DNA from 3 places in the Deinococcus sp. KSM4-11 genome. Region 1 is predicted to be linked to each of the others. Evidence: riboswitches for the same ligand, from Rfam matches in the RefSeq annotation. Region 1 holds a riboswitch; each other region holds the start of a gene.
The links. Region 1 has a riboswitch for cyclic di-GMP ahead of E7T09_RS21520 (Ig-like domain-containing protein). Riboswitches for the same ligand answer to the same signal wherever they lie in the genome.
Positions count from the first base shown of each region.

Region 2: another riboswitch for cyclic di-GMP. It lies ahead of E7T09_RS20330 (hypothetical protein); the one in region 1 lies ahead of E7T09_RS21520 (Ig-like domain-containing protein).
Region 3: another riboswitch for cyclic di-GMP. It lies ahead of E7T09_RS05780 (hypothetical protein); the one in region 1 lies ahead of E7T09_RS21520 (Ig-like domain-containing protein).

Region 1 covers NZ_SSNX01000012.1:50,022-57,688, forward strand. The annotation lists gene E7T09_RS21490 (26S protease regulatory subunit) at 1-722, opposite strand, end outside; gene E7T09_RS21495 (lipopolysaccharide assembly protein LapB) at 767-1,822, opposite strand; gene E7T09_RS21500 (DNA-binding response regulator) at 1,903-2,505, opposite strand; gene E7T09_RS21505 (sensor histidine kinase) at 2,537-3,664, opposite strand; gene E7T09_RS21510 (ABC transporter permease) at 3,724-4,551, opposite strand; gene E7T09_RS21515 (ABC transporter ATP-binding protein) at 4,548-5,474, opposite strand; gene E7T09_RS21520 (Ig-like domain-containing protein) at 5,653-6,057, opposite strand; cyclic di-GMP riboswitch class II at 6,428-6,512, opposite strand; gene thrC (threonine synthase) at 6,977-7,667, shown strand, end outside.
Region 2 covers NZ_SSNX01000010.1:85,988-93,654, forward strand. The annotation lists gene E7T09_RS20320 (NEW3 domain-containing protein) at 1-2,363, opposite strand, end outside; gene E7T09_RS20325 (hypothetical protein) at 2,365-3,063, opposite strand; gene E7T09_RS20330 (hypothetical protein) at 3,207-3,701, opposite strand; cyclic di-GMP riboswitch class II at 3,773-3,858, opposite strand; gene E7T09_RS20335 (bifunctional diguanylate cyclase/phosphodiesterase) at 4,176-5,993, shown strand; gene E7T09_RS20340 (EAL domain-containing protein) at 6,412-7,667, opposite strand, start outside.
Region 3 covers NZ_SSNX01000001.1:1,150,690-1,158,356, forward strand. The annotation lists gene E7T09_RS05755 (hypothetical protein) at 1-419, shown strand, start outside; gene E7T09_RS05760 (hypothetical protein) at 453-878, shown strand; gene meaB (methylmalonyl Co-A mutase-associated GTPase MeaB) at 910-1,857, shown strand; gene E7T09_RS05770 (hotdog fold thioesterase) at 1,881-2,294, opposite strand; gene E7T09_RS05775 (PaaI family thioesterase) at 2,291-2,827, opposite strand; cyclic di-GMP riboswitch class II at 3,045-3,128, shown strand; gene E7T09_RS05780 (hypothetical protein) at 3,131-3,787, shown strand; gene E7T09_RS05785 (DNA-3-methyladenine glycosylase) at 3,834-4,457, opposite strand; gene E7T09_RS05790 (glycosyltransferase family A protein) at 4,552-5,529, opposite strand; gene E7T09_RS05795 (ATP-binding cassette domain-containing protein) at 5,624-6,571, opposite strand; gene E7T09_RS05800 (ABC transporter permease) at 6,592-7,422, opposite strand; gene E7T09_RS05805 (ABC-2 family transporter protein) at 7,415-7,667, opposite strand, start outside.

The DNA.
Region 1 (7,667 bases):
GCGTCGATCTCATCGAGGAACAGCACGCATGGAGCGCGGCGGCGGGCCTCCTCGAAGATGGCGTGCAGGTTGCGTTCGCTCTGCCCGATGTACATGTCCAGCACTTCCGACAGGCCCACCGCCAGGAACCGCGCGTCCAGTTCGCCCGCCACCGCTCGCGCCACGAACGTCTTGCCGCAGCCGGGCGGGCCGTACATCAGCAGGCCGCCGCGCAGGGACTTGCCGTACAGGCGGGTCAGTTCGGGGTTGCGCATGGGCGCCAGCAGGGCGCGTTCCAGCCGCAGTTTCACCTCCTGCATGCCCGCTACGTCGGCAAAGGTCACGCGGGGCAGCACCGCTTCCAGCAGATCCGACGCTTCTGGCGGCTCCAGCCCATCGTCCGCCGGGAGCGGCGCGGTGCGGGGCATGTCCACGGCGTCGGCGCTCACCGAGGGCTGGGCGGGTCGCCCGGACGGAGCCTGCACGCCGGTCAGGGCATTGTGAAGCTGCTGGTAGCCGGCGGCCCGCGCCGCGTCGCCGACCTCCTCGGCAGACCACGCGGCCAGCCGCAGGGCTTCGAGCTGGGCCGGCTGGGCGGCCAGGACGGTCGTGGCGTGGGTCAGGGCGTCGGCAGCACGGTGCGCCTGGAGCAGCAGGGACGCCAGGTGCAGGCGCAGGGCGTGGTTGTCCGGACTGGCCTCGAGCGCCAGTTCCAGGCCGCTGATCACGGCGTCGTCTACCACCGGGGGTTCCTCATGCGTGACCACTGTACCGTTCCTGTTTCACGCTACCGCCGCCGGAAGGTGCGCCCGGTCGCCAGCCTGACGATCAGGGCGAGCCCCAGCCCCAGGAGCAGCACGCTGACCAGCATGCCGCTGACCAGGGCCAGCTGCGCGTTCAGGAGGCCCACGATGCCGAGCAAGACGATCCCCACGAAAGTCCGCGTCGCAAAGATTTCGCGGCGCATGGGCCGGACGAGCGAGACCGCCGCGCGCAGTTCCGGCGGCAGGCGTCGGTAGCGCCAGCCGTTCCGGACCATGATGCCCAGCGCCAGTACGGGAATGAGCAGAAGGCCGCCGTGCGGGATGAGGGCCAGTCGCCAGATCCAGCCGCCGCGTGCCAGTGGCCGGGGCAGGTGGGCATGGCAGAGCGCCGAGAAGTACGCGCGGGCCGCCGGGTCACCCGGAGCCAGGCGAACCGCGCTCAGGGCGGTGCGCAGCGCCGTGTGGGCCTCGCTCTGCCGCAATTGCGCCCACGCCAGCACGCCCAGGCCCGGCACGGACTCCGGTTCCAGCGCCAGCACCTGCCCGGCCAGCCGCTGCGCTTCCGGCGCGTTCCGGCGCTTCAGGGCCAGTTCCGCCAGCGTCACCAGGGCGTAGGTGTTCTGCGGTTCCAGTTCCAATGCCCGGCGCAGCAGCGTCTCAGCCTCGGCGGTGCCCCCGGTCTGGAGCAGCAACTGGGCCAGCGTGATCGGATACCCCGCCCGGAACGGATCCAGCCGGATGGCCCCGCGCAGGACGTCCTGCGCCTGCCGTGCCCGCCGACGCGCTGCGCCCCAGCGGGGATTGTTGCCCAGCACATGGGTATTCCACAGGGCCAGGGCATACAAGAACTGCCCCCGGCTGCTGTGCGGCTCCAGCTGCACGGCCCGCTCGGCGGCCTGGAGGGCCTGCGGGTACGCGGCTGCATCGTGGTGCGCCTCGCTCAGCGCCGTCCACAGCTGCGCGTTCTCGGGATCGGCCGCCAGCAGCGGGGCCAGCAGCCGCAGCGCCTCCGCCGGACGGCCCACCTCCAGGGCGGCGCGCACCCTCGACATGTTCACGTCCGTCTCCAGGGCGGTCATCCGAAGCCCACTCTAGGGGACGGGGCGAACGGGCGCCGGTGCCTCTCAGCCCAGCTGGACGAAAGCGCCCGCGTCTGAACCTACAGCCAGCCCTTTTCCCGCGCGGTGCGGGCGGCCTCCACGCGGTTCTCCGCGCCGAGTTTCCCGATGGCCTCCGAGAGGTAATTGCGCACGGTGCCCTCCGACAATCCCAGCGTAACGGCAATCGCGGCGGTGCTCGCTCCACCCTCGGCCGCGCGCAGCACCTGCCGCTCCCGATCCGTCAGGGGATCGCTCGCGCCCCAGGCCTCGGCGGCGAGGTGCGGGTCGATGGCGCGGCCTCCCGCGTGCACGCGGCGGATGGCGTCCGCGAGTTCGCTGGCCGGGGCATCCTTGAGCAGGTAGCCGCGCGCCCCGACGTCCAGCGCGCGGCGCAGGTAGCCGCCCCGGCCGAAGGTCGTGACGATCACCACCCGCGTGTCCGGCATCAGCTGGGCCACGCGGGCGGCGAGGTCGAGGCCGCTCAGGCGCGGCATCTCGATGTCCGTGACGAGCACGTCGGGCCTGAGCGCCTGCACCTTCTCCCACGCCGCCTCACCGTCCGGCGCGCCGCCCACAACCTCCAGGTCATCTTCCAGCGACAGCAGCGCCGACAGGGCGCCCAGCACCAGCGCCTGATCCTCGGCCAGCAGGACGCGGATCACACGGGCCTCGATCCTCGGCACTCCGTTCCCCTCACGCGGTCACCAGGGCTGTGCCCGCTGCGCCGCTGTCCTCGCCGGGCAGCGTGGCGCTCAGCGTGGTGCCGCGCGTGCCGTCGCGCTCCAGGGTGCCGCCGAGGGCCCGCAGGCGTTCGCGCATCCCGGTCAGGCCGCTGCCCTCGCTGCCCGTGCCGCCCACGCCGTCGTCGCGGATCACGAGCCGCCAGCCGCGCCCGTGCGGCGTCAGGCTGACCTGCACCTCGTGGGCATGGGCGTGCCGGACGACGTTCGTGATCGCCTCGCGCAGCAGCATGGCAGCGGCCTGCTCGGTGGCGGGCGGTAGCGGCGGCAGGACATGGGTGACCGTGAGGTTCACGCCGGCCGTGTCCAGCGCGACCTTCGCGCGGGCGAGTTCGGCATTCAGGCCGCTGCCCCGGTAGCCGCTGACGGCGGCGCGCACCTCCGAGAGCGCCTCGCGCGAGATGCGCTCGACCTCGCGGATCTCGGCGGCGGCGCGAACCGGGTCGCGTTCCGCGAGTTTGCCCGCCAGTTCGCTTTTCAGCACGATCACGCTGAGGGTATGGCCCAGCAGGTCGTGCAGGTCGCGGGCGATGCGTTCGCGTTCCGCGTCGGCGGCGAGGCGTTCCTTCTCGGCCTGCACCTGCACGAGCCGGGCGTCGGCGATGTTGCGCCGGAACGAGGCGTGGTTGGCGTACGCGGCGACCAGCGTGAACACCATGTTCGGCGCGAGCCACGCCAGATCGTCCAGGCCGTAGCGCCCCTGCCAGAAGGGCGCCACCATGATCGCCACGTTCAGGAAGGCCAGCCACAGCGCCGCTCCCACCCGCGCCTGGAACCCGATGATGCTGCCGCCGTAGATCAGGAAGGCCGTAGCCGTGCCCCCGATCACGGGCGCCAGCACAACGTACGCTAGCAGGGCGTAGACCCAGCCCGCCACGGCCCAGCGCGTGGCGTGACCGGGCGTCCGGACGAAAAACACCCGCGCGTACACGGCCACGAAGCCCGCCATGACGCTCCAGAACAGCGCCCAGTGCGCCAGGGGGCGCGGGTGGTCGAAGAACCCGATCACTGGATAGGCCAGGAACACCAGCCACAGCAGCGGGAACCATGCCCACACGGTTCTGCGCTGCGCTCCCCTCATGTCCACCAGGGTACCCTCCCCGCATGTGTCAGCGGGGAGGTCGGTGTGGCGGGCGCGGGTCACTGCTCGCGGGCCTCGTCCTTACGAAAACCCCACGCGGCCAGCGCGCCGAACACGAGCGTGAAGGCGGCCAGCGCCAGCCAGTGCGTGGCCTCGCCGGACGTCTGACCGACGACCGTGCCACGCGCGACCGCGCCCAGGTGGTACGCGGGCAGGTACGGCGCGAGCTTCTGCACGAAGGCCGGCATCTGATCCAGCGGCGTGAACAGGCCCGACGCGAAGGACATCAGCACGCTCACGAGGTTCGCGGTGATCTGCGCGCCGGTCGGCGTGACCAGGAAGCCGATGCACAGGCCCAACGCGATCAGCGGAATGATGCCCAGCAGCAGCTTGCCCAGCAGCAGCAGCGCCAGGCCCACCGGAATGGTCACGCCGCCGGTGAAGTGCGCGAAGGTGTACAGCACGGCCAGGCTCAGGGCGCTGAAGCACAGCGCGGCCAGCAGCTTCCCGGCGAAGTACAGCGCCGTGGGCATGGGCGACGCGCGCAGCAGCCGCAGCCACCCGCCCGTGCGTTCCAGCGCCACGGCCGACCCGAACGAGAACATCGACAGCGAGAGCAGCGAGTACGCGCCGAAGTTCACCAGGATCAGCGGCCCGACCTTGAACCCCTGATCCGTCGTCTCGTTCACGGCGCTCAGGCCGAACAGCGAGAAGAAGATGACCGGAAAGCCGATGGTGCCCACCGCGAACATCGGGTTGCGCAGCATGCGCCGCAGCTCCGCCAGGGCCAGGGTGCCCAGCGCCGGCAGCAGCGGCGCGCGGCGGGCGGAGGGGGCGGGCGTGGGCAGGCTGACGGTCTGGGCAGGCTGGACAGTGCGGGAGGTCATGCGGTCACTTCCTTGGTGGCAGAGGAGCTGGTCTGGGCAGGAGGCGTGGCGGTCAAGTTCAGGAAGGCGTCCTCCAGGCTGGCGCGGCTGACCTCCAGTTCCGTGAAGGGCGTGCCCTGGCGGATCAGGGCGGTCAGCAGCGCCTCGGGCGTGCGGGTGCGCAGATCCGCGTGCCCGTGGGCATCCACCTCGGCCGAGTCCACCCCCGGCAGGCGGTGCAGCTCGGCCAGCACGAGGTCGCTCGTGAAGCGCACTCGCGCGCCGCCCGCCTGGGAACGCAGCTGTTCCGGCGTGCCGTCGGCCAGCACCGCGCCCGCGTTCATCACGATCACGCGGTCGGCGGCGCGCTCGGCTTCCTCCAGGTAGTGCGTGGTGAGCAGGATCGTGCGGCCCGCGTCCTTCAGTTCCGTCACGGCCACCCAGAACGCCTGCCGGCTCTGCGCGTCCATGCCGGTCGTCGGCTCGTCGATCAGCAGCACCTCCGGGTTGCCCACCACGGCCAGCGCGAAGGCCAGCCGCCGCTTCTGCCCGCCGGACAGCGCGCCCGCCCGCCGCCCGGCCACGCTCCCCAGGTCGGCGAGCGCCAGGGCCTGGGACGCGGCCAGCGGGGCGGGGTAGAAGCGCGCGAACAGTTCCACGGCCTCGCTCACCTTCAGCGCGGGCGGCAGGGCACTCTCCTGCGGCATGGAACCGATGCGGCGGCGCACGTCGTCCTGCCGTGGGTTGCCGCCCAGCACACGCACCTGCCCGGCCGTGGGTGCGCCCAGGCCCAGCATCAGCGAGATCGCCGTGGTCTTCCCGGCGCCGTTCGGCCCGAGCAGCGCCGTCAGTTCCCCGGCGCGGATGTCCAGGTTCAGGCCGCGCAGGGCCGTGACCTTCCCGAAGGTCTTGTCCACGTTCCGCAGCTCGATCGCGTTCGTCATGCCCACAGGGTGCGCTCCGGCCCGCCGCGTTCCCAGTGCCGCGTGTCAGGCGCCCGGGGTGACAGTTGTCACGCCCACCATGGGAAGCCGGTTCCGCCCGGCGTCAGGAACGCGGAGGAACCGGTGAGGTGTGGGCTTGCGGTGACGGAGTCGATGACGTAACCGCGCGGGCGCGGGCCTACTTGCTGATGTCCACCTGAAAGTCCTGCGTGTACTCCGTGACGTTGCGGGCGCTGTCGAACACCTGCACGGTCACCGTGTGCTTGCCATTGTCCTGGGCCCCGAAGAATTTCGCGTAGGAGTTGTACGCCGTGTTGTCGTTCACGAAGGGCTTCCCGTCGATGTTCAGCACGACCCGCGCCACGTTCACGTCGTCACGGGTGGACAGCTGGAAGAACACGTTCCCCGCTTCCCGCAGCGTCTGCGGGAACATCATCATGCTGACCTTCGGGGCCTGCGTGTCCGTCGTGGTCGTGGCCGCGCCCTGCACCGTCTGGCCCGAGACGGTCTGGGCGGGGGCCTGCATGCTGCCACAGCTGGTGGCGAACAGGGCGATCAGGGCGGAGATGACGAGTGCTTTCATGGTGGACTCCAGGGAACAGGTCACGGCCCGGCTCACGCCCTGGACTCAAGGCGGAACGGTCGGTGAAGTGGGAACGACGGAGCACGCCGCGCCGGTCGTCAGGAACGCCGGGGGTGCTGGGAACGGCCGTGAAGCCGCTCTCCGGATCGGTGCTGGGTGGCCGCAGGGGACGCTGACCGCAGGGGTCAGGTCAGGGGCGCGGGCTCACTGCACGCGGGTTCGGCGCGCGGCACTCAGGTGAGCGGCGCAGCCTGGTTGTGGATCTGGGGGCAGGGCGACAGCATGGGCGTGTCGAAGCATCTGGGAACTCCTCTTGCAGCGTGAGCCGCAGAGTATAGGGCCGAACCTTCACCGGAAGGCAAAAGTAAGGCTGTCGAAAAGCCGGTCGCACCACTAGCTCCACGTGTCCCAGGTGCCCGCATACAGGATCACGCTTCATCGCTTCTTCCCGCCTGGTGGTTCTCCAGCGAGGCTTTGATCTTGCCGCAAGCCCTCTTACAAGCCTCGCACTGCCCAGACTGGCCCGACTTCATGATCGGACATGGTGGTTTGTTAAAGTCGGCTGCCGACCACACGGGCCGGTCATGACCATCGGTATTTCCCGCACCCAGCGCGGGCGGATGACCGGACAGGCATGCCGTTCCAGAGGGGCCAGACCCAGGACGATCCGGGGTCGGAGCCGGGCATCATGAAGACGGTGCCGGCGGGTGGGGCCCAGCGTCTGACAGAATGTGCTGTCCATGACAACGTTTACACCATGCCCCCGTGCGCCGTGAGGTCGTGTGGCCTGGGGTACGGTCGGCCATCGTCTCGTGCGGCGCCCTAGCTTCCGCGTGGGCCGCCGGGCGCAGGACTCGGTACAGTGGGCAGCATTGGCCGCGCCCCGACCGGGCCGCGCGGCGCACGGGAGGAAAGAGCCATGAAGTACGTTTCCACGCGCGGCGCGCAGTCCCTGGGCCGCTTCTCGGATGTCCTGCTTTCGGGCCTCGCCCCGGACGGCGGCCTCGCCATGCCCGAGTTCATCCCCACCTTCGGGCCGCAGGAACTCGAGGCCCTGCGCGGCCTGCCGTACCCGGAACTGGCCTTCGCGGTCATGCGGCCCTTCATCGACGACGTACCCGAGCACGACCTGCGCAGGATCCTGCATGTCACGTACGCGCCGGACGTCTTTCACAGCAAGGACATCACGCCGCTGACCCCGCTCGGAACCTCGGGCCTGTACCTGCTGGAACTCAGCAACGGACCGTCCCTGGCATTCAAGGACATCGCCATGCAGTTCCTGGGCCACATGTTCGAGTACGTGCTCGAAGCCCGTGACGAGCGCCTGAACATCCTCGGCGCGACCAGCGGCGACACCGGCAGCGCCGCCGAGTACGCCATGCTCGGCAAGGGCCGCGTGAACGTGTTCATGCTCTCCCCGCACGGCCGCATGAGCGCCTTCCAGCAGGCACAGATGTTCAGCCTGACCGAACCCAACATCTTCAACATCGCCCTGGAAGGCGTGTTCGACGACTGCCAGGATCTCGTGAAGGCCGTGAACGCCGACGCGGACTTCAAGGCCCGCTTCGAGATCGGAGCCGTGAACTCCATCAACTGGGCGCGGGTGCTGG
Region 2 (7,667 bases), on a different contig from region 1:
TCCAAGGGAAGCAGCATCAGCTGATCTTCAGGGACGACCATTACCCGGTTGGTCAGAGAGGCTGTCCCAAGCCCTGTTCCCTCCGGAGTGAGCAGGGTGACGTCATACGTGCCGGACACTACATTACGCAGCAGGAAGGTACCGTCTGCATTGACACGGCTTTCATAGCTGGCTTCCAGACCAGTCAGACGGACGGTCAGCTCGGACATGTCGGGTGGCGCTGGCACGATGAGCGTTCCTGTACTTTGCTCAGGGGCAGGCCAGTGGAGGTTCAGTTGCCCCTGGACAGTGGCCCCCGGCGAGAACTGCACATCCACATTGCTGACCTGCTCGCCACGCACCGCGACCTTGAGGGGCAAGGCCGGGCGCGCATGGAAGCCGGCCGCGTCATCCTGGTTCACCAGCGTCAGGACGACGTCTCCCTCGTGAACTGCTGGGAACTCGAAGTGGCCGGCGGCGTCGCTGACCGCCATTAGGTTGCCGGCCTGCAGGCGGAGGCCCGCGAACGGTCGTCCGTCCGGATACCGAATCCGGCCCACGATTCTGCCCACGTCAGGGCGCGGCGCCGTCGCGATGTTCAGGGGAACACTCATTACCGCGCTCAGGTGGGTCTGCGGTTTCCCCGCTCCCACTGCTGAGAGCACGGAGAACTTGAGATCCACCTCGTGTACCTTCATGGTCGTGCTTCCGACCACGATCCATGGGCCGTCCTGGGACGCGGGTGAGGTCAGGCCCACGCTGGCCGTGCCCCCCTGGAAGTCGCAGTTCGCCTGGAGACCTGCCGAGGTGAACAGCTGTGAGGTGCGCAGATCCAGGGTAGTGGTGATGGTCGGCTGCAGTCTGAGCGACACCGCAGGACGTGAGGTGACCGGGATGGTAGCCGATCCCTGGTAGGTCAGGGCAGCGGGTGTCCACGCGAGGCTGGAGCGCCAACGGGAGGAGGTGAAGCTGAGACCTGTGCCGGTCGTCTGTCCACCGGTCATCCGCAGATAGGTGTCCCAGCTGTTGCCCCGGTATGCCAGCCGACCAGCGACGGTGAACGCGGCCGCGGCCCCTGGAGTGACGGGATCAACCTGATAGTCACCCGAGAGCGACGCGGTCACTCCGGTGGCGAGTTGGGCACGAACCGAGGCAATGATCCGGAGATCGGCGGTCGGTTGAGAGGTGAAATCGGTAGCCCGGTACTGGGCGCCGAGGCTCACCGCAGTCTGACGGTTGGCATAGTCGAGTCTGGCCTGCACCTTCGGCGCCAGCGACGTGAGATCGACCACACCACTGACCTGCGCGCGGAGGTGATCGGCGTGCCCTACCACGTCCGCCGCCACAGTCTGGCCGGCCTCCGACGTGCCCAGGCCTAGAGCGACACTCGACCGGGCACCCGACCAGCCCAGCGCGACGTTCCCAGCGAAGGTCTTGCCCTGCAGGCCCGCGCTGGCGCTGCTCCACCAGCTGATGCCCTTGAGCGCCGCGCTAACACCGATCACCCGGGTACCCGGGTGCAGCGGGAGGGTGCCAGTAGAAAGGTAGCCCACCCCGAAGGTGACCCGTTGATCCTGGTAGTCCGCGGCCCAGCTGGACTTCGATCCTGAGAACCGGAACGTTCCCGGCAGATCCGCACTGAGCCGCCCGCTCAGGTTCAGGTCTGAGGGGGTTTTGGACTGCACACCGAACGTGATCTGGCCCTTCAGGGTCAGCGACCGTTCCTCCAGGGGTACTCCGGTGCGCAGGAGCAGGCGGTTGACGCTGACCGTTTTCGAGAGGCCGTCCTGGCCCTGAACCTTCAGCGTCACGCGGCGCGCTGGGCTGGAGCTGTAGGGAAAGGTGCCGGCCACCGTGACCCGCATCTGTTCTCCAGGCGCCAGCGTCGCCCCTGGTGTGCCGACTTGGAGGGCCGGCGCATCTGCGCTGAAACGGAGGACTTCGGGAACGTTGCCATCGTTGCGAACCACGAAGGTGGCCGTCACCTTTCCATCCAGGCCCAGGGTGTCCTCGTCCTCCGGGCGGATGGTCACGTTCCGGCGCGGCGGAATGCGGACAGCGGCCGTGGCCTGGATGCCTGAAGCGATGACACTGACCGCATACGGTCCTGCGGCGGCGGAGCCAGGAGCCTCGACCGGTAGCAGGAGGGTGGTGTCGCTTCCGGGTTGGAGCTGTACAGCTTCCGGCGGAAACAGGGCGCGCCAGCCCGGCGGCAGCTGCAGCTCAGGCGTGCCGCTCCATTCGGTCTGGGTGTCGTTGTGAAGCTGAAAGACCAGGGTCAGCGGCTGACCGGCTCGGATCGCCTGCTCCCCGGAGGGTGTGACGACCTGGATGCCCGCGGCGCTGGAGAGCAGCAGGCTCAGGGTCAGCACCGCAGCCCGCATGTCAGTTCCCGACGTTGACGGTGTAGCGGGCACCCATCACCGGATTCACGCCGTCGTTGGCCAGAACCACGAAGGTGTACCTGGCGGCGGCCAGTGCCCCCAGCTTGAAATCGACGTGCGCGCCGCCGCCCGGGTACAGCCGCTTCTTGCCGGCCTGCGCCTGCGCCACAAGCTTGCCCTGCGCGTCATAGACCTCGGCACGGAACTCGGGAACGATGGACGCCGTACCGTCATTCAGCAGATCGACGCCCAGGTTCACATCGGCACCGCTGCGTGACAGTTGCGGCCTGGCAAAGTTGACCTTGGCAGCGCCCCCAGGGACGGTGGTAATGAGCTGAACGGCATAGCGTGTATTCACGCTGACCCCGGCTTTGGGGGCGGATGGGGCCCCCTGCGGCTGGACAATCAACGCGCTCCAGTGGCTGCCGGCCGTGGCTCCGGCTGGAACCTTGATGTTCAGGTCGAGCGTTTTGGTGCTGCCCGCGGGGACGGTCACCGCGGCGGCAGGGAGCGTAATCCAGCTGCTGTTGCTGCTGTCCAGCGTTCCTGCGGGCAGAAAGGCAGTGTTGGCCGGAGTAACCCGCAGGTCTTCCAGGCTAAGCCCGACGGTTTCGGCCTGAGCGCCGGTATTTGAGAGGGTGATCGAGAGGTGACTGGTCTGCCCCGGACGGACGCCCAGACTGTAGAGGAGCTGGCCCACCACCCCGGTCGCGGCCACAGCAGGGCCCGACAGAAGTGGCAGGAGCGCGAGGAGAACGAAAGTACGGTGGCGCATGGATCCTCCGGAAGTAAAAAGAGCGTTGGAAGGGCAACGTCGGTTGCCCTTCCAATGCTTCATCAGGCTTAGACGCCGTCGGCAGTGATGGTGAATGTAACAGTGATGGTGCTGTCTTCGAAGCCAGCAGCCGCGGTAGAGGCGGTGTAACTGACGGTAGTGTGTCCGGCGTCATAGGCGTCAATGGCGGTAATCAGATCGCCACTCGGATTGCTGGGGCTCAAGACCAGCGCATCAGCAGCGGTGCCAGATCCAGTCAAGCTACCGTCGGCAGCAATAGCCCCCGCCACCACGCTCAGCGACATGACGTTCGTCTTGAAGTCGCTTCCCACAACGCTCGCCACAATCTTGCGAGGATTAGGAGAAGCCGCCGCGGTCGTCCAGGACAGAGAAGACGTGCCAGTCTTCCCGCCAGCAGCCATCGTTGCGCTAGGGGCGGCAACGATGGTGTCAGAGGCACCGTTGGTAATGGCAACATCGGTCGAGTCTGCCGGATCAACGGCAAACGCAGCACCGGACAGCATCAGGGCGGACAGCAGGGCAAAGCTCTTAAAGTGACGCATCAGGGACTCCTGTCTGGAAGCAAATGCTCCAGGGGATGAGGGCTGCAAACCGTTGTGTAACGGTTATCAGCAGGACGAAAAGTCGGTCGCACCACTTGCTCCCCTCGTCCGAGGTGCCCGGTCTTACAGGACGAGGTTCATTGCTTCTCTCCGTTCGGTTCCCTGAACGAAGTGGGGAGATACTTGTGTTTCTGTTCTTACAAAAATCTGACTGGTTCCAGGCAGTGAAGGCGATATCACCAATCCGTGAAGTCTGGCGAGGGCGCCTGAGCACTGTCTGCCTCCGTTCAGAGGGGTAACCGGATGGAAAAGTCGTATGAAACAGTAAGTTCCATGATCCATCACCTGGTGATCCTGCTCCTGTCCATGAGGGCGAGGGGCGTCGCCGCTTCGGAAACGAGTGGATCCGAGCACATGTTCAGCCATGATCTTGAATTCATAGATGTGTGACGAGACAGCGCCCATTGTGCCGCTATGGACTCCTCTGAACTTTCCGGAATCAAAAGTCGACGCGGCATTGTTGACGTTGGCGAGGAGCAGCGGCGCTTGGAGGCCCTGTACACGTACAGCATCCTCGACAGCCTGCCTGAGCCTCAATTCGACCGCTTGGTCACCATGGCCTCACAGTTCTTCGAGATGCCCATGGCCCTGGTGACCTTCGTGGATGAGGATCGACAATGGTTCAAGGCCAGGGTCGGCATGAACGAGGCCCAGACCCCCAGAACCATCTCCTTCTGCTCGCTGGCCATTGCCCAGGACGGTGTGATGGTTATTCCGGACGCCACCGAGGATCAGCGGCTCCAAGCGTACCCAAACGTCACGGGGGATCCGCATCTGCGCTTCTACGCTGGGGCGCCCCTGCTGTCTCCCTACGGACACAAGCTCGGAACGTTCTGCGTACTCGACCACCGTCCGCGCGAGTTCACTGCTGAGCAGGAGGCCCTGCTGCAATCGTTCGCCGCCATGACCATGGACGCACTTAACCTGCGTCAGGCAGTTCGGGAGCTTGGGAGCATGGCCCTGCATGACACGCTGACGGGGCTGCCCAACCGCGCCTATTTCCGGCAACTGCTGACCCAGGCCTGCCGGCGGGCTGAGTCTTCGGGCGAGAAGGTGGTCGTGGGGCTCCTCGACCTCAACCGCTTCAAAGTGATCAACGACACGCTTGGGCATGCGGTGGGAGACGAGTTGCTGCAGCAGGTGTCGCAGCGGCTCAAACACGCGACGGCCACCAGCGATGTGACGGCCCGGATGTGCGGCGACGAGTTCACCCTCCTGCTGACCGATGTGCGTTCAGCCGAAGACGCCGAAAGCGTGATCCGGCGGATCGTGGCTGCGTTCGATCCGCCGTTCCGTCTGGGCGGCCAGGAGACCTTTATCCGCTGCAGCGTTGGGCTGAGTCTGTACCCGGACAATACCCAGACACCGGACACCCTGCTGAGTCAGGCTGACGCCGCCATGTACCGGGTCAAACGCGCCGGCGGTGGGTACGCTTTCTTCAATACCGACCTCGATCAGCGTACCCCGATTGCGATCGAACAGTTGACGGCGCTGCATCACGCCATCGAGCGCGACGAGCTTCGGCTGGTCTTTCAGCCGCTGGTCGAGGCCCGGACTCTGCACGTCGTGGGGCACGAAGCGCTGCTGCGCTGGATGCGTCCGTCCGGGGTGGTCAGTCCGCTGACGTTTATTCCGCTGGCCGAGGCGTCGGGCCTCATCGTACCGATTGGTCGCTGGGTCCTGCGGGCTGCCGCAGAAGCGGTCAGCCGCGGCCAGATCAGCCGGGTATCGGTGAATGTCAGCGCCGTGGAATTCCAGCAGCCCGATTTTGTTAGCCACATTGAGGCTGTCGTGCGTGAGACACGGATTGTGCCCCACCAACTGTGTCTGGAACTGACCGAGAGTTGCCTGCTGGAGCCCGAGCGCTACGCCTCAATCATTCAGCAGCTCAGCGACCTGGGGATCCACACCGCACTGGACGACTTCGGAACGGGGTACAGCAGCCTGACGGCGCTGGCCCATCTGCCCGTCAAAATTCTGAAGATCGACCGGAGCTTCACCGCCGAGGTCGGCGAACCCACCCGCGCCGGCCGGAATGCGCTAGCAGTCATGCACGGCGTAGTGACTATTGCCAGAGCCTATGGTCTGGCCACGGTTGCAGAGGGCGTCGAGACCACTCAACAGGCTCAGGCCCTGCGAGACGTTGGGTGCACCTTCCTGCAGGGCTACCTGTACGGTCGCCCCCTGCACCTACCTGCAGCCCGCTCTTCCCTGGAAACCGGCGCCAGTTGAGACCGCGCTGGGCCAGAGAGCGCGTGACACCTTCATTACGCGCTCCGGACGTCTTATTCGTGCGCTTGGTCGCCGTATGCGCGGTCTTGGTTCCAGGACTCGTTGCGCAGTTGAGGTGATTGGCACAGAGTGATGTCCTGCTTCAACTGCAGCGCCTCATCCAGCGGCCGCGTTCCTTCGAGTCACTCTGTGGCCTGAACCCTGCGGAATTCACCCTGTTGGCCGAACACCTCGAACCGCTCTGGGTGCGCGCACCGAACGTCCCTCCCAGAGGAGGGGCGGAGGCATCAGGTTGGCGCGGGACGACAGTCCAAGCTTGATGCTGCCCACCGCCTGCTGCTGACCCTGATGTATCTGCGCCATTATCTCCCGATGCACCTTCTGAGAAGGCTGGGATGCACAGTTCCAGTCGATTACCCTATGGAGTATCCATAATCCATTTGTACAGGTGTTGAAGTTCAAGTGGGGGGGAGACCAGAAAGCCCTGCAGGCCGTCAACGCCCAGAGCACCCAACTGAATTCTCTGGGTATCGGTTTCAACGCCCTTGGCGATGACCTCAAGGTCAAGGGCGCGGGCCAGTTGGGCCACCGCCCCCAGCAGTGCTGCGCCGCGAGGGCCTTGCTCCAGGCCCTGCACCAGGGCCCGGTCAAGTTTGACGGCGTGGATGGGAAGTGTCTGCAGCCCCGCGAAGTGGGCGTGACCTCCACCAAAATCATCGAGGGTCAGGCGCACGCCAGTGGCCCCGAGCGCTTGTAGGGCGCTGCGGGCGCGTTCTGGAGTCCGTGCCACCACTTCTTCGCGAACTTCCAGCATCAGACGGGAAGGGACAAGACCGAACTCGGCTGTTGTTCGGTGAATTAACTCTGGCAACTGCGGATCGGCGAGTTGCCGGGCTGACAGGTTGATGGCCGCGCTGAGACTCGGCAGTTGGGCCAGCGCCATGCAGACCTGGGTGAGCGTCCAGTGGCTCAGCGGCAAGCTCAGCCCACTGCGCTCCGCCAGCGGCATGAAGTGATCTGGGGTGACATTGCCGTAGGTTCGGCTGCGCCAGCGGACCAGCGCCTCCACGCTGCGCCGACGGCCAGTGGGATCTTCAAGCGGCTGGTAGACGAGGTGAAACTCACCAGCCGCGAGAGCACCATGCAGCGCCGCTTCCAGGGTGGCCGGCGCCACCTCACCGCTGCTTGCGCCAACCTCCAGCGTACTGCCACGCGCCTTGGCCCGGTACATGGCTTCGTCTGCCTGGGCGAGGAGGCTGTCCAGGTTCGATGCGTCGTCGGGATAACGTGCGAATCCGATGCTGGGACGCATCTGAAGTTCGACGTCATTGAGGAAAAAAGGCTCGTCGAAGATCCGCACGATCTGCTGGGCCAGGTTCAACAAATCGTCAGAATCGGCCTGCAGCAGGAGCACGAATTCGTCGCCGCCGGTGCGCGCGACCGTATCGTGTGGCGACAGGGCCAGCGGCAGCCGGGCGGCAACCTCTTTGAGCAGCAGGTCGCCGATGTGATGACCGTAGGTGTCGTTGACGGCTTTGAATTTGTTGAGATCCATCACGCCCACGGCCAGCCCGCTGCCGTGGGCCGCCGCTTCTCTGAGGGCGATGCGCGCGCGTTCAGAGAGCAGCAGGCGGTTGGGGAGCCCCGTCAGGGCGTCGTAGAGTGCCAGCCGTT
Region 3 (7,667 bases), on a different contig from region 1:
GGAACCGCCTAGTGCTGGCCGCGCTGCTGGCCCTGGTCTCGCTCGCCGGAGCACAGGGCCTCCCACCCGTGCCGTACAGGACGGCGCCAAGCACCTCTCCGGCCTCCGCCGGGGGCCTGAGAACCTGCACGGTCGGCGAGACCCGCTACCTGCTCGACCGCGCCGGGCAGGTGCGCGGCCTGGAGTACGCGCGCCTGATCCCGGACAACACGCTGCGCGTGCGGCAGAGTTACGACCGCGCCGGAACCCTCACGGGCGCGTCGGTGCAGTGGACGGGGTTCGCGGGCCGCCTGCTGGACGTGCGCGGCGCGTTCGACGGGCGGGGCCGCCTGGTGAGGGAAAGCGGATTCCGGGCCAGGGGCGTGACCGCTCCGCTGACGTCGTACCTGCGTCCGCTGCCACACATGGCCCCGTGTTGATGGACATGCGATCCTGGCCCCAGGAGGCCCTCCATGAGTGATCCGCAGAGCGGGCAGATCGATTCCGTCCAGTCCCTGCCGGACGGCGGCACCGTGTACACGCACGGGCACCGCTTTCCCGACAATGTGCAGGTCGTCGAGCAGCGCCACGGTCCCGGCGGAACGCTCCAGAGCGCACGGGTGACGTGGACGGGGTTCGCGGGACGGGTGCTGGACGTGACCGCGACCTTCGACGCGCAGGGCAGGCTGGTCAAGGAAGAAGGCTACCGTGCGCCGGACATGACCACGCCCGTGCTGGACCTGATCCGGCCGCTGCCCAGGCAGGCATCTCCGCAGACAGTGGCCCCGACACCGCCTCAGCCGAATACGGGCGAGCCGTCGGCCCATCCGATTGCCGAGGGGCTTCACCGGATCTACCCCACTGCCCAGAACGACCCGCCGGATGGGAGTGACTCCTGAGCGGCGCAGGGTCGACCGCTGGCCTTCCCGCATGCCACACCCGCTGACTCCGGAGCTGCTGGCGGGGAACCGGCGGGCGCTGGCGAAGGCGATCACCCTGGCGGAATCGACCCGCCCGGAGCACGAGCAGCAGGCCCAGACGCTGCTGGCCGAAGTGCTGCCGCACGCCGGGAACTCCGTGCGGGTGGGCCTGACGGGTGTGCCGGGCGTAGGCAAGAGCACCTTCATCGAGGCGCTGGGCGTGCGGCTGGCCGATCAGGGACGGCGGGTGGCGGTGCTGGCCGTGGATCCCAGTTCGGCACGTACGGGCGGCAGCATTATGGGGGACAAGACGCGCATGCCGCGCCTGACCGTGCATCCCCGTGCCTTTATCCGGCCCAGTCCGAGCAGCGGCACGCTCGGCGGCGTGGCCCGGCGCACCCGCGAGGCGATCACACTGTGCGAGGCCGCCGGATACGACGTGATCCTGGTCGAGACCGTGGGCGTGGGCCAGAGCGAGACGCAGGTGGCCGCCATGACGGACCTGTTCGTCCTGCTGACCCTCCCGAACGCCGGGGACGAGTTACAGGGCATCAAGCGCGGCATCATGGAACTCGCCGACATCTGCGTGGTGAACAAGGCCGACGTCAGTCCTCAGGCGGCGGTGCGCGCCCAGACGGAACTCCGCACCGCGCTGACCCTGCTCACGCCGCATGCCGCGCCGTGGCGGCCCGTGGCGCTGCGGGCCTCCGCCCTGACCGGCGAGGGGCTGGAGGCCGTATGGGAGACCGTGGAACGCTATACGCACGCCACCGACCTGACGGCAAAACGCCACACGCAGACTGCCCAGTGGTTCGACGACCTGCTGCGCGAGGCCGCGTGGCGGGCCTTCCGGGAGGGGCTGGACACGCAGCGCCTGCAGGCCGTCCGGCTTCAGGTGCAGGCGGGCACCCTGACGGCCGTGCAGGGAGTGGCCGCGCTCCTGGCACGGCCTGCATGACGAGCCTCCCCTCCTGAGAGGTATCAGCTCCGCGTGGCGGGAATGATCGCCAGCGTGCAGCGCGACGTACAGACAGCCCGGCCCTGCCCGTCCACGATGTCGATCTGCCAGACCTGGGTACTGCGGCCCTGGTGGATGGCCGTGGCCGTGGCCGTGACGAGGCCGCTGCGGACGCCGCGCAGGTGATTGGCGTTGATTTCCAGCCCCACGGCGGTCAAGCCCTGGTCGGCCACGCTGAGGTGGGCGCCGAGGCTGGCGACAGTCTCCGCCAGGGCGACGCTGGCCCCGCCGTGCAGCAGGCCCATGGGCTGATGGGTGCGGGCCTCGACGGGCATGGTGGCGACGACGCGGGTGCCGCTGACCTCCAGCATTTGAATACCGAGGTGGTCGATGAGCGTGTCGGTGGTGCTGAGCATCCGGGGATCGGTTTCGGTCATGGCGTGGCTCCTTCGCGGCGGGCGGCCTCGGGGCGCAGGATCAGGCAGGTGGTGGTGGCGGTGGCGCACAGGCGATCCCCGGCGTCCAGCAGGCGGGCCTCGGCGGTGGCGATCTGCCGGGAGACGCTGACGACCTCGGCGGTGGCGCGCACCTCGCCCATGCCGGCCAGCAGGGGCCGCAGGTACCGGACGCTGAGTTCCAGGGTGGTGTAGCCGACGCCGGCGGGCAGCCGCGTGTGGATGGCACAGCCCAGCGCGGAGTCAAGCAGCGTGGCGAACACGCCGCCGTGGACGCTGCCGATGGGGTTGTAGTGAAATTCCTGCGGGGTCATGCGGAAGGTGACCCTGCCCGGCTGGATGTCGTCCTCTTGGGCGAGCGTGAAGTCCAGGCTGTCGGCGATCGGTGGAGCGGGGTAGTCGCCGCGGGCCATGGCCCGCAGGTAGTCCAGGCCGCTCATTCGGCGGGCCGCGTCCGCGCCGCCGAGGGGGTCGCCCCAGGTATACGTGCGGGTGCGCTGCGGTGAGGTCATCATGGTCTCCAGCGTGGAGAGGGGTTCCGGGCTGTCATGGGTTCAGAGTATGACGCTTATCATATTTCCGTCCAGTGTCGGGACGTCTCCACACAGGGTGATGGGGTGCGTGAAAGGCCGTCTGGCAGGCGGCTGGCGCCTGGGTGAGAATCCTGTCAGAGCCCCGTCGACAGACTGGCAGCAACCAGAGGTTCACTTTGGCCGGTGACGTCCGTCACCCGATGCCCTCGGAGGCCATGACCTTCGCCCCCTACCCGGTCACCTGGGGCGAAGCGAGCCAATGGTGAGACCGAACGAGGAGAACCCATGAAGCTCAAGACCCTGGCCTGGCTCAGCGCCGGCCTCCCCCTGCTGGCGAGTTGCGGCAGCATCGTCGGCGCCGCCATCCCGCCCCAGACCATCAGCAACCCCGCCCACCTGAACGGCGCGACGCTCACGAGCTCCAGCCCGCTGACCGTCCAGCGGGTCGGCACGTCCATCCAGTACGACACCAGCTCCACCATCCCGGCCGGCTCCTTCGACGACCTCGATACCTCGTCCATTCCGCTAGGCATCAAGCCCTACGCCGCCGAGATCAAGGCCAGCCTGAAGTCCGTGGTCATGACGGGCGCGTGCGCGATGCCTGCCTCATTCACGCTGACCGTCGATGCCTTCGCCGTGTCGGTGTGGGACTCCTCGAACAAGGCGGGCGCCGTCACCCTCAGCGCCACGCCCAACCTCAACATCGCGGCGACCCGCACGGACTCCGGCGTGGGCACCAGCACCTACTCGCTGGAGGCCAAGAGCGTGTCAGTCGGCAAGGGTGACGCCAATGTCCCCAAGGCCCTGATGATCCTGACCACCGGCGGCAAGAACGACGTCAGCGTCAGCGCCAAGATCAGCGCCGACAACGACGCCATGGCCGGCTGCAGCCTGACCTTCACCCTGGGCGATTCCAGCGCGACCCTCAGCAGCTTCCACTGATCCCGTGCTGACTAGGCCGCCCGCGTCCCCACGCGGGCGGCCTGATCTAGTCGGCCGGCACCGAGGCCAGTTCCATGCTCGGTGTCGCGGGCGATACCCATGGGTTTCCCCTCAGCACGAAGCGCCACGGCAGGGTGCGGCCCTCCCGGATGCCGATCCGGGCCGTGACCTCGACCGCTCCGTCTGGGACGGCGACCGGTGGCCGGTGCAGGTGCAGCGCCGAACTATTCACCACGGTTCCGGCCACCCGCGCAGGCTCCAGTCCCAGGGCGTAGACCAGCTTGGCCGGGCCGTTCGTCAGGTCACGCTCGCGCGTCACGGGCCGGTTCGTGAGCATGTGCCCCAGCCCCTCCAGCGGCTCGATGGCCCGGATCAGCACGCTGGCGGCCACACCCAGGGGGCGGCACGACACCTGCAGGAGCGGGTGCCCGTGCGCCATCCAGAACAGCCAGTGGCCCGGCGCGATGGCCATGTCGGCGGAACGCGCGGCATGGAAGCGCCCGGCCGTACACGCGGGATCGCGTGGACAGTCGTACGCCTCGACCTCCACGATCCTGCCCGTCAGCCGGGCGCCCTGCGCCGTGACGCGGATCAGCGTCCCTCCAAGCAGGTCACGTGCCAGACGAACCGGATCGGCATCGAAGTGATCCGGGCGCAGCGGCTCCGTCATTGGATCGGGCACCCGTGGGGCCGCAGCATTCGCGTCTGGAGTCCTCTGCCCATATCGCCACGATAGCCCGCCGCCCCGGTTCTGCGCCGTGACCTCAGGGGGCCGGTGGAGCAGGACGGGAGCGGCGACGAACGCGGCCCCACAGGTTGAGCTGGGTGGCCACGCGCCGCAGGCGTCCGGCTGGATTCAGCGCGATGCTGCGGGCCAGCCACACGAGGCCGGAGGGCCGCCGGTCGGCCAGCAGGCCCCCAGCGATCCGGTAGGCATTCAGGCTGGCGGACTCCCGCTCGAAGGCCCGCCGGGCGGCGGCCGGTTCAGCATGCCACTCGGCCATGAACTGCTCGAAGGCCAGTCCCTGCTGACCGGTATGGCGCCGGAGGTTGCCGCGCCGGATGAATTCAAGTTCCAGGCGTTGAAGGTGCAGCTTGCGGCCACTCGTACTGCCGGAATGCACCCGGTAGTTCACGAGGCGCTCGGGCAGGGCCAGCACGGGCGCATGGTCGGCCATCCGGCTCCACAGGCCGACGTCCTCGGCGGCGGTCAGCAGTGGAAATCCGCCCACTGACAGCGCCAGCGTCCGGTCGAAGACCACGCTGGCCGCCAGCAGGTAGATGATGGCGTGCTGATCCATCAGCTGCCGGTACTGGACTTCATCCCTGGGGCCCACATCGAAGTACCCGAGGCGGCCACCCGTCGATCCGATCCGGTAGCCGTACGTGCCGAGGGCGGCCAGGTGCGGGTGGGCAGCCAGGTACGTCATCTGCCGCTCCAGCTTGGTGGGCAGGAAGACATCGTCGTGATCAAGCAGGGCCACCCAGCGCGTGTCTGCCAGCTCCATGGCGCGGTTTCTGGCCACCCGCACGCCTGAGTTGGCCTGCTGGATCACCCGGATGCGGGCATCCTCCAGGGCGTGGCGCTGCGCGATCTCGTGGCTCCGGTCGGCACTGCCGTCGTCAATGATCAGGAGCTGCCAGTGCGGGTAGGTCTGGTCGCGGACGCTGCGGATGGTTTCGTCCAGGTGGCGCTCGCCGTTGAAGACGCAGAGGATGACCGTCACGACTTCCGGAGGCATGCCGGCACTGTAGTGGCCCGCCGGTCACGCCGGGTGTCGACTTGCCCGAATTGTCTGACCTCCTGCCTTGTGGCAACGGGGGGCTGAAGCCCCCTCACCGGCTCAGCAGGCCGCCCTCGTAGATCCGGCGGATGGTCGTGTCGATGTCCGGTTCCTGCACCGTGAGGTCACGCACCGGGGCGTGGGCCGTCACGCGGGCGATGGGCGCGGCGGCCGCTCCCGTGAAGGCGTACCGGACGCGGGGGCCAGCGGCGTGCAGCACCTCTAGGCCCGGAACGTGCGGGGTCGCGGGTACCTCCTCGTAGTCCACGACGAGTTCCCGCGCCCCGCCGTAGCGCTGCTGGAGGGTGGCCAGTGCGCCGTCGTAGAGGAGCTGGCCTTGGTCGATGATCATGACCCGCCCGGCGAGGCGCTGCACGTCCATCAGGTCATGCGTGGTCAGGAGAACGGTGACGCCCTGCTCGCGGTTGATCACGCCCACGAACTCGCGGATGCGTTCGCGGGCCACCACGTCGAGTCCCACGGTGGGCTCGTCGAGAAACAGCAGGCTGGGATCGTGCAGCAGGGCGGCGGCCAGATCGGCACGCATGCGCTGGCCCAGGCTGAGGGAGCGGGCCGGCGTGCCCAGGAACGGCTCCAGATCAAGGAGGGCCGTGAAGCGGGCGAGGTTCTCCCGGAAGCGGCCCTGCGGCACGCGGTACACGTGCCGCAGCAGGTCGAGGCTGTCCCGCACCGGCAGGTCCCACCACAGCGTCGTGCGCTGCCCGAACACCGCCCCCAGCCGGGCCACGTGACGGCGCCGCTCGCGCCACGGCACCAGACCGCCCACGCTGACCACACCGCTGTCCGGCACCAGCAGGCCGGTCAGCACCTTGATGGTGGTGCTCTTCCCCGCTCCGTTCGGCCCCAGGTAGCCGACGATCTCGCCCGGCTGGATGGTGAAACTCACGTCCCGGACGGCCTCCAGCACGCGCGTTCGGCCGTGCAGCAGCCCGCCGCTGCGGACACGGTAGGTCTTGCACAGGTGCTGGACGTCGATCATGGGCCCACTCTTCTCGCCGGTCATGTGCCCGTGCCCTGGTAGCGGCGCACGCCCACCGTCCAGAAGGCAAAGGCGGCGGCGAGCATCAGCGGCCCGGTGACCGGGGAGACGAACGCGGCCCAGCCCGGCAGGCCATCTGGCAGGGAACGGCCCAGGATGTGCAGCACCGGGAAGTACGACAGGAACGCGGCGGGAAGCACGTACGTGAAGGTCTTGCGCAGGGCCGCGCCGTAGATGTCCATGGGGTACGAGATCAGGGCACGCCCGCCGTACGTGAGGACGTTCATGGCCTCCACGCTGTCCACGGTCCAGAAGGTCAGGGTTCCACCGATCACGAACAGGCCTCCGAAAAAACAGATCATGCCCAGGATGCTGCCCGCCAGCAGCGCCACGTCGCCGGGCGTCCACGCGACCGCGACCTGCGACACGCCGTACGCCAGGATGCCGGTGGCCAGGGCCACGCGGGTCAGGCGGCGCAGCGCGAAATCCGAGCCGAACACCTGGACGGGGAGCGGCGCGGGCCGCAGCAGGAAGGTCGTGAAGGTGCCGGTGCGGATGTGCGCCGAGAGGTTCGGGGCATCGAAACCGCCGAAGATCAGGTCCATGAGCACGAACGCCAGTTCGGCAAGCCCGTACAGCAGGCTGACCTCACCGAGCGTCCAGCCGGACAGCGTGCCGAAGCGGGGCAGCACCAGCGCAAAGGCGGCGTATTCCAGGCCGGTGATCAGTGCGGCGGCCACGGCGTCCAGGGCGAAGGACACGCGGTACACCCCCTGCGACCGCATCTGGGCACGCAGCAGCAGCACGTACAGCCTGAGGTGACCCAGCAGGACGGTTCCCGGCCTATCCACCGGCGACCTCCAGGCGGCGCAGTCCCCGAGCCAGGACGACCTGCGCGAGCCAGAACAGTGCGACCGTCCACGCGGCCTGTGTCCACACCGCCACGAGGGCCGCGTGGCCCGTCTTCACGCCCAGCCACACTTCGACCGGGGTGTTCAGCATGCCGGGAAAGGGCGTCCAGGCCAGGATCTGTTGCAGCCAGGACGGAAAGAACGCCAGGGGCATCAGGAAGCCGCAGCCCAGCCCCCACAAGGCC